DNA from 2 places in the Massilia sp. PAMC28688 genome. Region 1 is predicted to be linked to the other one. Evidence: predicted binding sites of a transcription regulator. Region 1 holds the regulator's gene; the other holds the start of a gene.
The links. Region 1 encodes NrdR, which represses ribonucleotide reductase genes. Its sites were predicted from a motif close to CACNANATNTNGTG; they were not measured.
Positions count from the first base shown of each region.

Region 2: KY495_RS12320 (ribonucleoside-diphosphate reductase subunit alpha) is a predicted target of NrdR. The motif match lies at 2,877-2,890, and genes of this name have one in related genera.

Region 1 is NZ_CP080378.1:287,536-292,792, reverse strand. It holds gene KY495_RS01220 (SDR family NAD(P)-dependent oxidoreductase) at 1-495, opposite strand, end outside; ZMP/ZTP riboswitch at 725-836, shown strand; gene glyA (serine hydroxymethyltransferase) at 938-2,185, shown strand; gene nrdR (transcriptional regulator NrdR) at 2,239-2,706, shown strand; gene pilV (type IV pilus modification protein PilV) at 2,857-3,384, shown strand; gene KY495_RS01200 (PilW family protein) at 3,381-4,301, shown strand; gene KY495_RS01195 (PilX N-terminal domain-containing pilus assembly protein) at 4,301-4,945, shown strand; gene KY495_RS01190 (pilus assembly protein) at 4,978-5,257, shown strand, end outside.
Region 2 is NZ_CP080378.1:2,740,529-2,745,785, forward strand. It holds gene KY495_RS12305 (DUF2235 domain-containing protein) at 1-846, opposite strand, end outside; gene KY495_RS12310 (DUF3304 domain-containing protein) at 824-1,420, opposite strand; gene KY495_RS12315 (DUF4123 domain-containing protein) at 1,484-2,347, opposite strand; gene KY495_RS12320 (ribonucleoside-diphosphate reductase subunit alpha) at 3,081-5,257, shown strand, end outside.

The DNA of each region.
Region 1 (5,257 bases):
CAGGTCGGCGCGCAGGTTGAGCGTGAACTGGTCCACGAAAGCCTTGGTCGCGCCGTAGACGTTGCCGCCCGGGTAGGGATAGTTGCCGGCCACCGAGCCGATATTGATGATCAGGCCGCTGCCGCGTTCGACCATGGCCGGCAGCAGGGTGCGCGTCATGGTCACCAGTCCGGTGCAATTGGTGGCGATCATGGTTTCCCAGTCGTCCAGTGGCGCTTCGTGGGCCGGTTCCGTGCCCAGGGCCAGGCCGGCATTGTTGATCAGCACATCGATCTGGCGCCAGGACTGGGGCAGGATCGACATGGCTTCATTGATTGATTCCTTGCACGTGACATCCATCTGCAGGGGCAGGGCCAGGTCGCCCAGCTCGGCGGCCAGGGCGTCCAGGCGGTCCTTGCGGCGACCGCTGATAACCACCTGGTGGGCGTGGCGAACGAAGGTGCGCGCCATTTCCGCCCCAAAACCAGCCGAGGCACCGGTGATAAATACAATCATGATCGACTTCCAGGTAATTTCAACAGAGCAATAAGAGCAGCCAAGACCACTGCACGCGACGCATCACGTGACACCCCGGGCCACGAGCCGGGCCACAAGCCGGGCCACACGCACGCATGACAGGCAAGCGCCAGATTGTAGCCGAAGTGACAGCGCGGGCGCCGTCCGGCCGGGTTTGCCAGCCCTTCCTTGCCCTTATCAGGGCTTTAACTTACAATTTGGCCTCCATTACGTCTCACGTAACTGGCGAAAAGTCGCGGCGCGCTGCTGGCCCGTCGGCGAAAGGTGGGCATCCACTGGGGAACGTGAGATTTCATACGCCGTTCGCCTGGGCAGCCACCGATGGAAGCGCACGATGAGGCTGCCTGTCCTGTTGCCGACGGCATTCCTCATTCGATCTTACAGCCAGGTGCCTCGCACACTTATCGATTGGAGTTTTTTCATGTTTGCAAAAGATCACACGCTCGCCAATGTTGACCCGGAATTGTGGGACGCGATCCAGAAGGAAAACACCCGCCAGCAAGATCACATCGAGCTGATCGCTTCCGAAAATTACACCTCGCCCGCCGTCATGCAGGCCCAGGGTTCGCAGCTGACCAACAAGTATGCCGAAGGCTACCCGGGCAAGCGCTACTACGGCGGCTGCGAGTTCGTGGACGTGGCCGAGCAACTGGCGATCGACCGCCTCAAGCAACTGTTTGGCGCAGAAGCGGCCAATGTCCAGCCAAATTCCGGTTCCCAGGCCAACCAGGGCGTGTTCTTTGCCATGCTCAAACCCGGCGACACCATCATGGGCATGTCGCTGGCCGAAGGCGGCCACCTGACCCACGGCATGGCGCTGAACATGTCGGGCAAGTGGTTCAATGTCGTTTCCTACGGCCTGACCGAGCAGGAAGACATCGACTACGATGCCATGGAGCGCCTGGCGCACGAGCACAAGCCAAAGATGATCATTGCGGGCGCCTCGGCGTTCTCGCTCAAGATCGATTTCGAGCGCTTTGCCAAGGTGGCCAAGGCCGTGGGCGCCTACTTCATGGTCGACATGGCGCACTACGCCGGCCTGATCGCCGCCGGCGTCTATCCCAATCCGGTGCCGCATGCCGACTTCGTCACCTCCACCACGCACAAGTCGCTGCGCGGCCCGCGCGGCGGCATCATCCTGATGAAGGCCGAGCACGAGAAGGCCATCAATTCGGCCATTTTCCCCGGTATCCAGGGCGGCCCGCTGATGCATGTTATCGCCGGCAAGGCAGTGGCCTTCAAGGAGGCGCTGAGCCGGGAATTCAAGGCTTACCAGCAGCAGGTCGTGAAGAACGCCGACGCGCTGGCCAAGGCGCTGATCGCGCGCGGGCTGCGCATCGTTTCCGGCCGCACCGAGTCGCATGTGATGCTGGTCGACCTGCGCGCCAAGAACCTGACGGGCAAGGAAGCGGAAGCCCTGCTGGGCGCGGCGCACATGACGTGCAACAAGAACGGCATCCCGAACGATCCGCAAAAGCCGTTCGTGACGTCCGGCATTCGCCTCGGCAGCCCGGCTTTCACCACGCGCGGCTTCAAGGAAGAAGATGCGACCGTGGTAGGCAATCTGATCGCGGACATCCTTGACAATCCGGGCGACCAGGCTGTCGTGGAACGGGTCAAGGCCGAAGTCAAGAAGCTGACCGACAAGTATCCGGTGTACGCAGCCTGATCCGGCGCGGACAGTCAGCCTTAGTGTAAGCACTTACCGCAGCCGCCGCCCACATGAAATGTCCTTTCTGTCAGCATGAAGACACACAGGTCCTCGATACCCGGGTATCGGAGGAGGGCGATTCCATCCGGCGCCGGCGCCGCTGCGGCAAGTGCGACAAGCGCTTTACCACCAAGGAACGGATCGAACTGTCGATGCCGATCATCGTCAAGAAGAATGGCAGCCGCACCGAGTATGCCTCGGCCAAGCTGCGCGGCAGCCTGATGCTGGCGCTGCGCAAGCGGCCCGTGTCGGCCGAAGCAATCGACCTGGCCGTGGCCTCGATCGAGGAAAAGCTGCTCACCAGCGGCCAGCGCGAAGTCGAATCCGGGTATGTGGGCGAACTGGTCATGGGCGAACTCAAGGGCCTCGACAAGATCGCCTACATCCGATTTGCGTCCGTGTACAAGAATTTTGAAGACCTGGCCGAGTTCCAGGATGCCATTGCCGAGGTCGGGCAAGAGCGCAAACCCCGCAAGTAAGTTCCCCCAAACGCTTGAGACACCTCATCGGCGCCATGGTCACGCCTGATAACTTGGTGCTCACGCGATCCAGATCATCTTCCCTATAAGCGGGCCCTGCTTCTAGCAGCAGCGTTCGTGGCGGTCGCGCCCTTTCCCTGCGGAGGCGGTGTGATTCCTTGTCGTGCCAGCGGTTTTACGCTCATCGAGGTGCTGGTCGCCGCACTTGTGCTGGCCATCGGCATTGCCGGCGTGATCGCGGCCCACCTCGGCGCCCAGCGCACGCGCCATGGCACGGCCCTCATGTCCGGCGCCGTGCAGCTCGCTGCCGGCACGGCCGAACGCATCGCTGCCAATGGCCGTTTTCGCGATCAGTACGCGGGCTTCGATTACGACAGCACGCGCGACGGCCCGCCCGCGCCGTCAGCGCAGGCATGCTTCGGCACACCTTGCAGCGGCGGGCAACTGGCCGCAGCCGACCTGGCCGAGCTGCGCCAGGCGCTGCATGCGGGCTTTCCGGGCGGGCGTATCGTGATCTGCCGCGATGCGGCCGTGGCCCAGGCAGGCGCGCGGCTGGCGTGGCAATGCGGCGGGGGCTCGGGGGCGCCGCTCGCCATCAAGATCGGCTGGATTGAACGCGGCGCCGGCGTTGACACCCTGCCCGCGCTGGTGCTGCTGGCAGACGGAGGCGCGCCATGAACCGGGGGCGGCAGCGCGGGCTGGGGCTGGCGGAGCTGCTCGTCGCCATGGCCATCGGGGCCCTGGTCACGCTGCTCTCGTTTACGCTCCTGCTGGCGGCCAGGTCGGGCCAGCTCAGGCTGGCCGAGGCTGCCCACGTGGACGATGCAGGCCGCTTCGCGCTGTCGGCCATCGAGCGCGCAGTGCGGCAAGGCGGCCTGGCGCACTGGGAGCGGGCGGGGGACGCCTCGCTGGCGCGGGCGCCGGCAGCGGTGGGGCTCGATGCGGCGTCACTTTCGTCCGGCACTGTCGCACTGTCCAGTCCGCTGCCGGCGACCGTCAATGGCAGCGATGTGCTGGCGCTGCGCTTTGCCGGGTCGCAGGACGGCAGCGTGGTCAATTGCGCCGGCTTTACCGTGCCTGCAACGCGCGAGGGCTGGAGCATCTTTTACGTGGGCCGCAGCGCGCGGGGCATTGCAGAATTGCGCTGCAAGTATCAGGGCGCCGGCAACTGGAGCGCCGATGCACTGGTGGCCGGGGTCGATTCATTCCAGGTCCTGTACGGGCTCGATACCGATGCGGTGCCGGACGGCGTGCCCAACCGCTACGTCAATGCCACGGATATTCACGGCCGCGACGCAGCGCTGGCGCTTGACGGGGCCAATGACACGGAACGCCAGCGCGACCGCCTGCGCAAAACGCACTGGAAGCGTGTTGTCACGGTCAAAGTGGCCTTGATGCTGCACGGTGAACGGGCAAGCGGCGCTGCCGGGCCGTCGCTTTACGAACTGTTTGGCGCGGCCTACAGCCAGTTTGCGGGAGGGAGCGACCAGGGCACGCGGCTGCTGCGCACCGACCTGGCGCCATCGCTGCGCCAGCGCGAGCGGCGCGTGTTCCGCTCCACCATCCTGCTCAGGAATCATATGGGGGGATGGTAATGCTGACCACTTCCATGGGCCGGGCGGGCGCCGTGCGCCGTCACCAGCAGGGCGTGGCCTTGCTGGTCATTTTGTGCGTGGTACTGGTGCTGCTGATCCTGGGCGCGACCGGGACCCGCGCGGCACTGTACGCGGAAAAGGCGGCGCGCGGCGAGCGCGATCACGGCATTGCGCTGCACGCGGCCGAGGCGGCGCTGACAGACGCCGAGCGCGATATCGAAGGCGGGTCCAATCCAGCCTCGCTGCGTGCGGCCATGTTCGACCCTGGCGTGGCCGACGTGTTCCCGGAAGGCTGCGGCGCAGGCGCGGGCAACCCCGCCCTGGGCCTGTGCAAGCGCGTGCTGTCGCCGCGCATTCCGGCGTGGCTGCTGGTGCCGCTGGCCGACCCGTCAGCGGAAATTGCAGCAGTGGACTACGGCACATTTACGGGCTCGCACATGCCCGTGGGCCGGGCTTCGCTGCCCGTGCGGCTGCCGCGCTACATCATTGAACCCTTGCCCTTCGCCCGCGCCGGCAGCAGCGCCAGCGTGGCGCCGGCGAGCTTGTTTCGCATCACCGCCATCGGCTTCGGTGTGCGCCACGGCACCCACGTGGTGCTGCAATCGTTCTATCTCAAGGCGCATGCGAGCGGAGAAGAAGCATGAGACCGCGTGCCGGCCCCCGGCGATGGACGCTTATGCTTTCTCTGCTGGTCTCGCTGCTGGCGCTGGCTGGCGCGCCTGCCTTGCACATCCCGTATGGGCAGCCGGGACGCAGCGAGGTGGGGCCGGGACCATCGGCGCTGTGGCAGGGCAGGGCCAATGCCTGGTTTGTCATCCACACCCTGTCGGACCTTGCGAAAGGCACGGGAACGCTGCAGCGCGCCAGGTTTGATGCCAACCGGGAGTGGGGCGGGCCGCCACAATGGGACGCAGGACAGCTGCTTGTCGCCACACCCCCGAACAAGCGGCGCATCT
Region 2 (5,257 bases), 2.5 Mb from region 1:
TGCCAACATGCGCGGCGCGGTCATCCAGAATTTCTTCAGCCGCATGTTGATGTGAGACTTGGCATTGCCGGTAATCGCATCGACGGTCTCGAGATTATTTGAGGACATGGGAATGCCGACGGATGCTACGGTGTCAAATAATCCGAGAAAACGAATTCTGACCACGTAGCCTCCGCTACGCGTGACAAGTTTGCCACCCTTCATTACACAATAGCGTTTGATGAAATCGTTCGTAAAAGCTCGGGCTGCCGCCGCGCCACGGCTGAATCCAAACACTGCGATATTAATCTCTTCAATTGCATTGACAGGGTTGTTTGCCAATTGTACGTGCTTCATCATGAACTTGCCATACTCATCAAGTGCCCATGTGATGCGTGTTTCGCCGCGGGCACCTGTGCCAAGCCCCATCTTGGTTCCACCTTCATCTTTGGCAGGGAAGAAATAGGTGCCCACTCCGGGTACATAAATTCTATGAATATTCGGGTACGGCTTTCCGTCCGACTGCAGGACCCCACCAATATTTTCGTCGCCGTAATGAGTCCGGAATAGTTTCGCTACATTGCTGTGCTTTCCATTGCCAAAATCCGCGTTCAGGTTATTGCCGGTGCCATCAAAGAAAAAGGAAAACCAAATCCTCTGAATACAGGAGCCAAAAGGAACTAGATTGCTCAAGTTGCGTAGACACTGCGCCGTGTTCGCTTCAGGAGATTGTCGTGGCAATTCTGATTTTGGTTTAGCCAAACCCGGCGCTCGCGCATCCCCGGCTGCTTCGAGATTCGCCGCCGATGGTGAAATCTTGCCCTGGATTCGCTCCCCGCTGGGACTATTCGGTCGGCTTTGCGTCATTGGGACATTTCCTGAATGGTGTATTGACTCTGCGGTTTTGATCGAGCGACAATCTAGGAGGGGAGATTTCGTCTGTAACGTAAGCTTGGGCTGGGCGGTCAGGGAAAATATGAATTTCAAGATACCGAGGCATCGTAGAAGAAGCGCTAGCATTCACCTTTACAGCCTCTGTGGTGTAGAAGCTGTGTATATCGTAAAAGACCTCCCCGTCCTCCGCTACTCTAGTTCCGTAAGTGCAGGCATCAGACTGCCAGCGAAGACTAATCTCGTGGGGCGCAGAGCCTATTGTGTAGGTCGAGCAACAAACACTACCGCCTCCGCCGCCGCTGGCGCTGCTAACGTATAGGTTTCCACCTCCAGTGCCATCGACGTAAAAATCATTGATGTCCTTGTCGGTATAGTTGTAGCCAACAATGGTAAGCGGCACGGTTTCACCGGTTGACAATGCGGGATTGGCAAGCTGTTCTCTTGTTGTTGCCGAGATCGGAATTTTGCTACCTTTGGGTTCGCACGCGGTCACAAACAGGAGGCAAAGAATCAAGACTATGGCACTCAGGGTGAGATCGATTTTCATATATTGCTTTACCAGCCTGATTGCAACAATTGGAGAGTGAGGACGTTTGTGTGCATTCCGGTACTACTCAACTGCTATGGATTGCAAGACATCATAAAAACTTGTTTGACCTGAGTTGACTTTTTCAAAATGCTGAACCCAGGGCGTTCTGTGTTCAAAGCCGTCTCCGTGGGTTAACGCCAACGTACAAAACAAGGTGACATCATTCGGCGAGACGATTCGATAGCTGTGCGCTGCAGCAATGTTCTTGCGCAAGAAGGACACGCGGTCGGAGCCAACCAGCGCCTCAAAATTTGCGGGCATGACTGCCTCAAGTAACATGGCCACCTGATCGATCTCACTGGCGTCGATCAGCGCGGCCTCCTGTGTGCTCGTCAAGCCGAGCGGAATCTCCGGCGAATCGGTTTCGAGAAATTCGCTCGTTTGAAGCTGGACTTGCCCCGCCCTGTCCACCCACCACCAAGCGCGGGCCGGGCTGAGGAACGCCACCTTCTGGGACGGGCTCAGAGTGTTCATTAATGATTCGAATACGCGCCCGTCAAAGAACCGCAGCAGCATTTCTACGCCATCTGGAAGCGATACGTCCAAGCGCACAGCCAATCTCCGATTCAATGCCTGAAGATCAAGTGGAGAGTGCAAGAACGTCATCGACGAGCTATAGCGAGCCCGTTCAAAAATAGGCGTCATGCACGACCTGGAGACTGCGAGACTGTGCGCCGTTCGTATTGGCACGAGGATTGGTGCGACTTCGAGCGCGCCCTCGTCGCGGGAACCTTGGAAAAGGCTCGACCACGCGACCTTAAATTTGTTCAGGTGACCCGTGAGACCCGGATGGCCGCCGTGGTCGATCAATGCGTACAAGTGATGAGGTGCCGCGTTGCCGAACTCTGCCGAGAGCGCAATTACGTTGTTGTAGCTAACGTCCATCTACCTATCCCTGAAAAACGTTAAACGGCTGCCCTTGGAATGTAAAGCTCGCCACACTCGCCACACCCTTTCGCGCGCGTATTCTTTTTTACAGACAACTCGCCATGGCCGGATTGAAATTGGTCAGCTCTTATATGCATAACTTTTGTCTGCGAGCAAGAAAAATAAGACGCAGCTGAAAACATTTACTATTATACAAGAGGCGGGCTTAAATGTTTAAGATGCTGCTACCGATTGCGTCACCTTCGTGGTGCGAGCGGCTCTCTACGTACTTGGTACTAAAGAGGAGGAAGCGACCGTGAAAATGAACGGGCGGGACACCTCACTACCTGGGACGGTGGGAGCGCAGCGATGGGATTAATCACAGTAGTTAGTACTCGCTAACCGCACACTCGTTCATTTTCCGGGCTTGCGAAAAGTCAAGGCTGTGCACGCTAAAAAATGTCAAAAAAATTAGGGTGAAGATTCCGCATTGCTATTGCGTGTGCCGGGTCGAGCCACTACAATTAGTTCTAACTTTTCATCGATGTACTACATCTAGTGGTCTCAAGAGAACTTCACCCAATATGCATGATGTCGCTGCCTTTGAAGTTCTAGTTCCAGGGATCACGCCATATTACCCAATGTAAATAGATTTTCCCGCCGCTAGCCGGGCAGGAATGGTCTATTTTTGTTTGATTAACTTGTTATAACAATCGGCGCAGCACAACTGCCCGCCGTTCCAGGAGGTCCCATGCAGACAACCCAAGATACTTCGCCGGCATCCGCCCATACGCCGGCAGCAAACAAGGCCGTCGAGAATTCTCCGGCCGCCATTGCCGCCAGCGGTGACTACCGCATCATCCGCCGCAACGGCGCCGTAGTCGCGTTTGAACCGTCGAAGATCTCGGTAGCCATGACCAAGGCATTCCTCGCCGTGACCGGCGGCCAGGGCGCCGTGTCGGCCCGCGTGCGCGAACTGGTCGAACAGCTGACCAACAATGTGGTGGCCGCGCTGGTACGGCGCCAGCCATCGGGCGGCACCTTCCATATCGAAGACGTGCAAGACCAGGTGGAGCTGTCGCTGATGCGCTCGGGCGAGCATGACGTGGCCCGTGCCTACGTGCTGTATCGCGCCAAGCACATGGAAGAGCGCCGTCTGCAAAAGGCGGCCCAGGGCGCCACTGCCCAGGCCGACGAGCCGCGCATCCATGTGACGGAAAACGGCGAGCGCCGCATGCTCGACATGAACCAGGTGCGTGACCTGATCAACGCCGCCTGCGTGGGCCTGGAAAAGCACGTCGACGCCGACGCCATCCTGGCCGAAACGGTCAAGAACCTGTACGACGGCGTGCCGGTCGAAGAGCTGCACAAGTCCGCCATCCTGGCGGCGCGCGCGCTGATGGAAAAGGACCCGGCCTACTCGCAGGTCACGGCCCGCATCCTGCTGCACACCATCCGCAAGGAAGTGTTCGGCCAGGAAGTGCCACAGGCGAAAGCGGCTGCACACTATATAGAGTACTTCCCGCAGTACATCGCCAAGGGCATCGAGAATGAACTGCTCGACCCGGCCCTGGCCACCTTCGACCTGGCCAAGCTGGCCCGCGCGCTGGTGGCCGACCGCGATCTGCAGTTCGGCTACATCGGCCTGCAGACCCTGTACGACCGCTACTTCCTGCACGTACGCGACGTGCGCATCGAAATGCCGCAGGCTTTTTACATGCGCGTGGCCATGGGCCTGTCGCTGCGCGAAGCGAACCGCGAAGCGCGTGCCATCGAGTTCTACAACCTGCTGTCGTCGTTCGACTTCATGAGCTCCACGCCGACCCTGTTCAATTCGGGCACGCTGCGCTCGCAGCTGTCCTCGTGCTACCTGACCACCGTGTCGGACGACCTGGAAGGCATCTACGACGCCATCAAGGAAAACGCCCTGCTGGCCAAGTTTGCCGGCGGCCTGGGTAACGACTGGACCCCGGTGCGCGCCCTGGGCGCCCACATCAAGGGCACCAACGGCAAGTCGCAAGGCGTGGTGCCGTTTCTGAAAGTGGTCAACGACACGGCCGTGGCGGTCAACCAGGGCGGCAAGCGCAAGGGCGCGGTATGCGCCTACCTGGAAACCTGGCACATGGACATCGAGGAATTCCTCGACCTGCGCAAGAACACGGGCGACGATCGCCGCCGCACCCACGACATGAACACGGCCAACTGGATTCCCGACCTGTTCATGAAGCGCGTGATGGAAAAGGGCGACTGGACCCTGTTCTCGCCATCGGACTGCCCGGACCTGCACGACAAGGTCGGCCGCGCCTTTGAGCAGGCTTACCTCGGCTACGAAGCGAAAGCTGCCGCCGGCGAGATCCGCGTATTCAAGAAGGTAGCCGCCCTCGACCTGTGGCGCAAGATGCTGTCGATGCTGTTTGAAACGGGCCACCCATGGATCACCTTTAAAGATCCATGCAACATCCGTTCGCCGCAGCAGCACGTGGGCGTGGTCCACAGCTCGAACCTGTGCACGGAAATCACCCTCAACACCAACGAGAGCGAGATTGCCGTGTGCAATCTGGGTTCGGTCAACCTGCCGGCCCACATGAAAGAAGGCAAGCTCGACGCCGTCAAGCTGCAAAAGACGGTGCGTACCGCCATGCGCATGCTCGACAACGTGATCGACATCAATTACTACGCCGTCGACAAGGCACGCAATTCAAACATGCGCCATCGTCCGGTGGGCCTCGGTATCATGGGTTTCCAGGACTGCCTGCACATGATGCGCGTTCCGTACTCCTCGCACCAGGCTGTCGAGTTCGCTGACCGTTCGATGGAAGCTGTCTGCTACTACGCCTACCTGGCGTCGACCGAGCTGGCCGAAGAGCGCGGCCGCTATGAGTCCTACACCGGCTCCCTGTGGGACCGTGGCATCCTGCCGCAAGACTC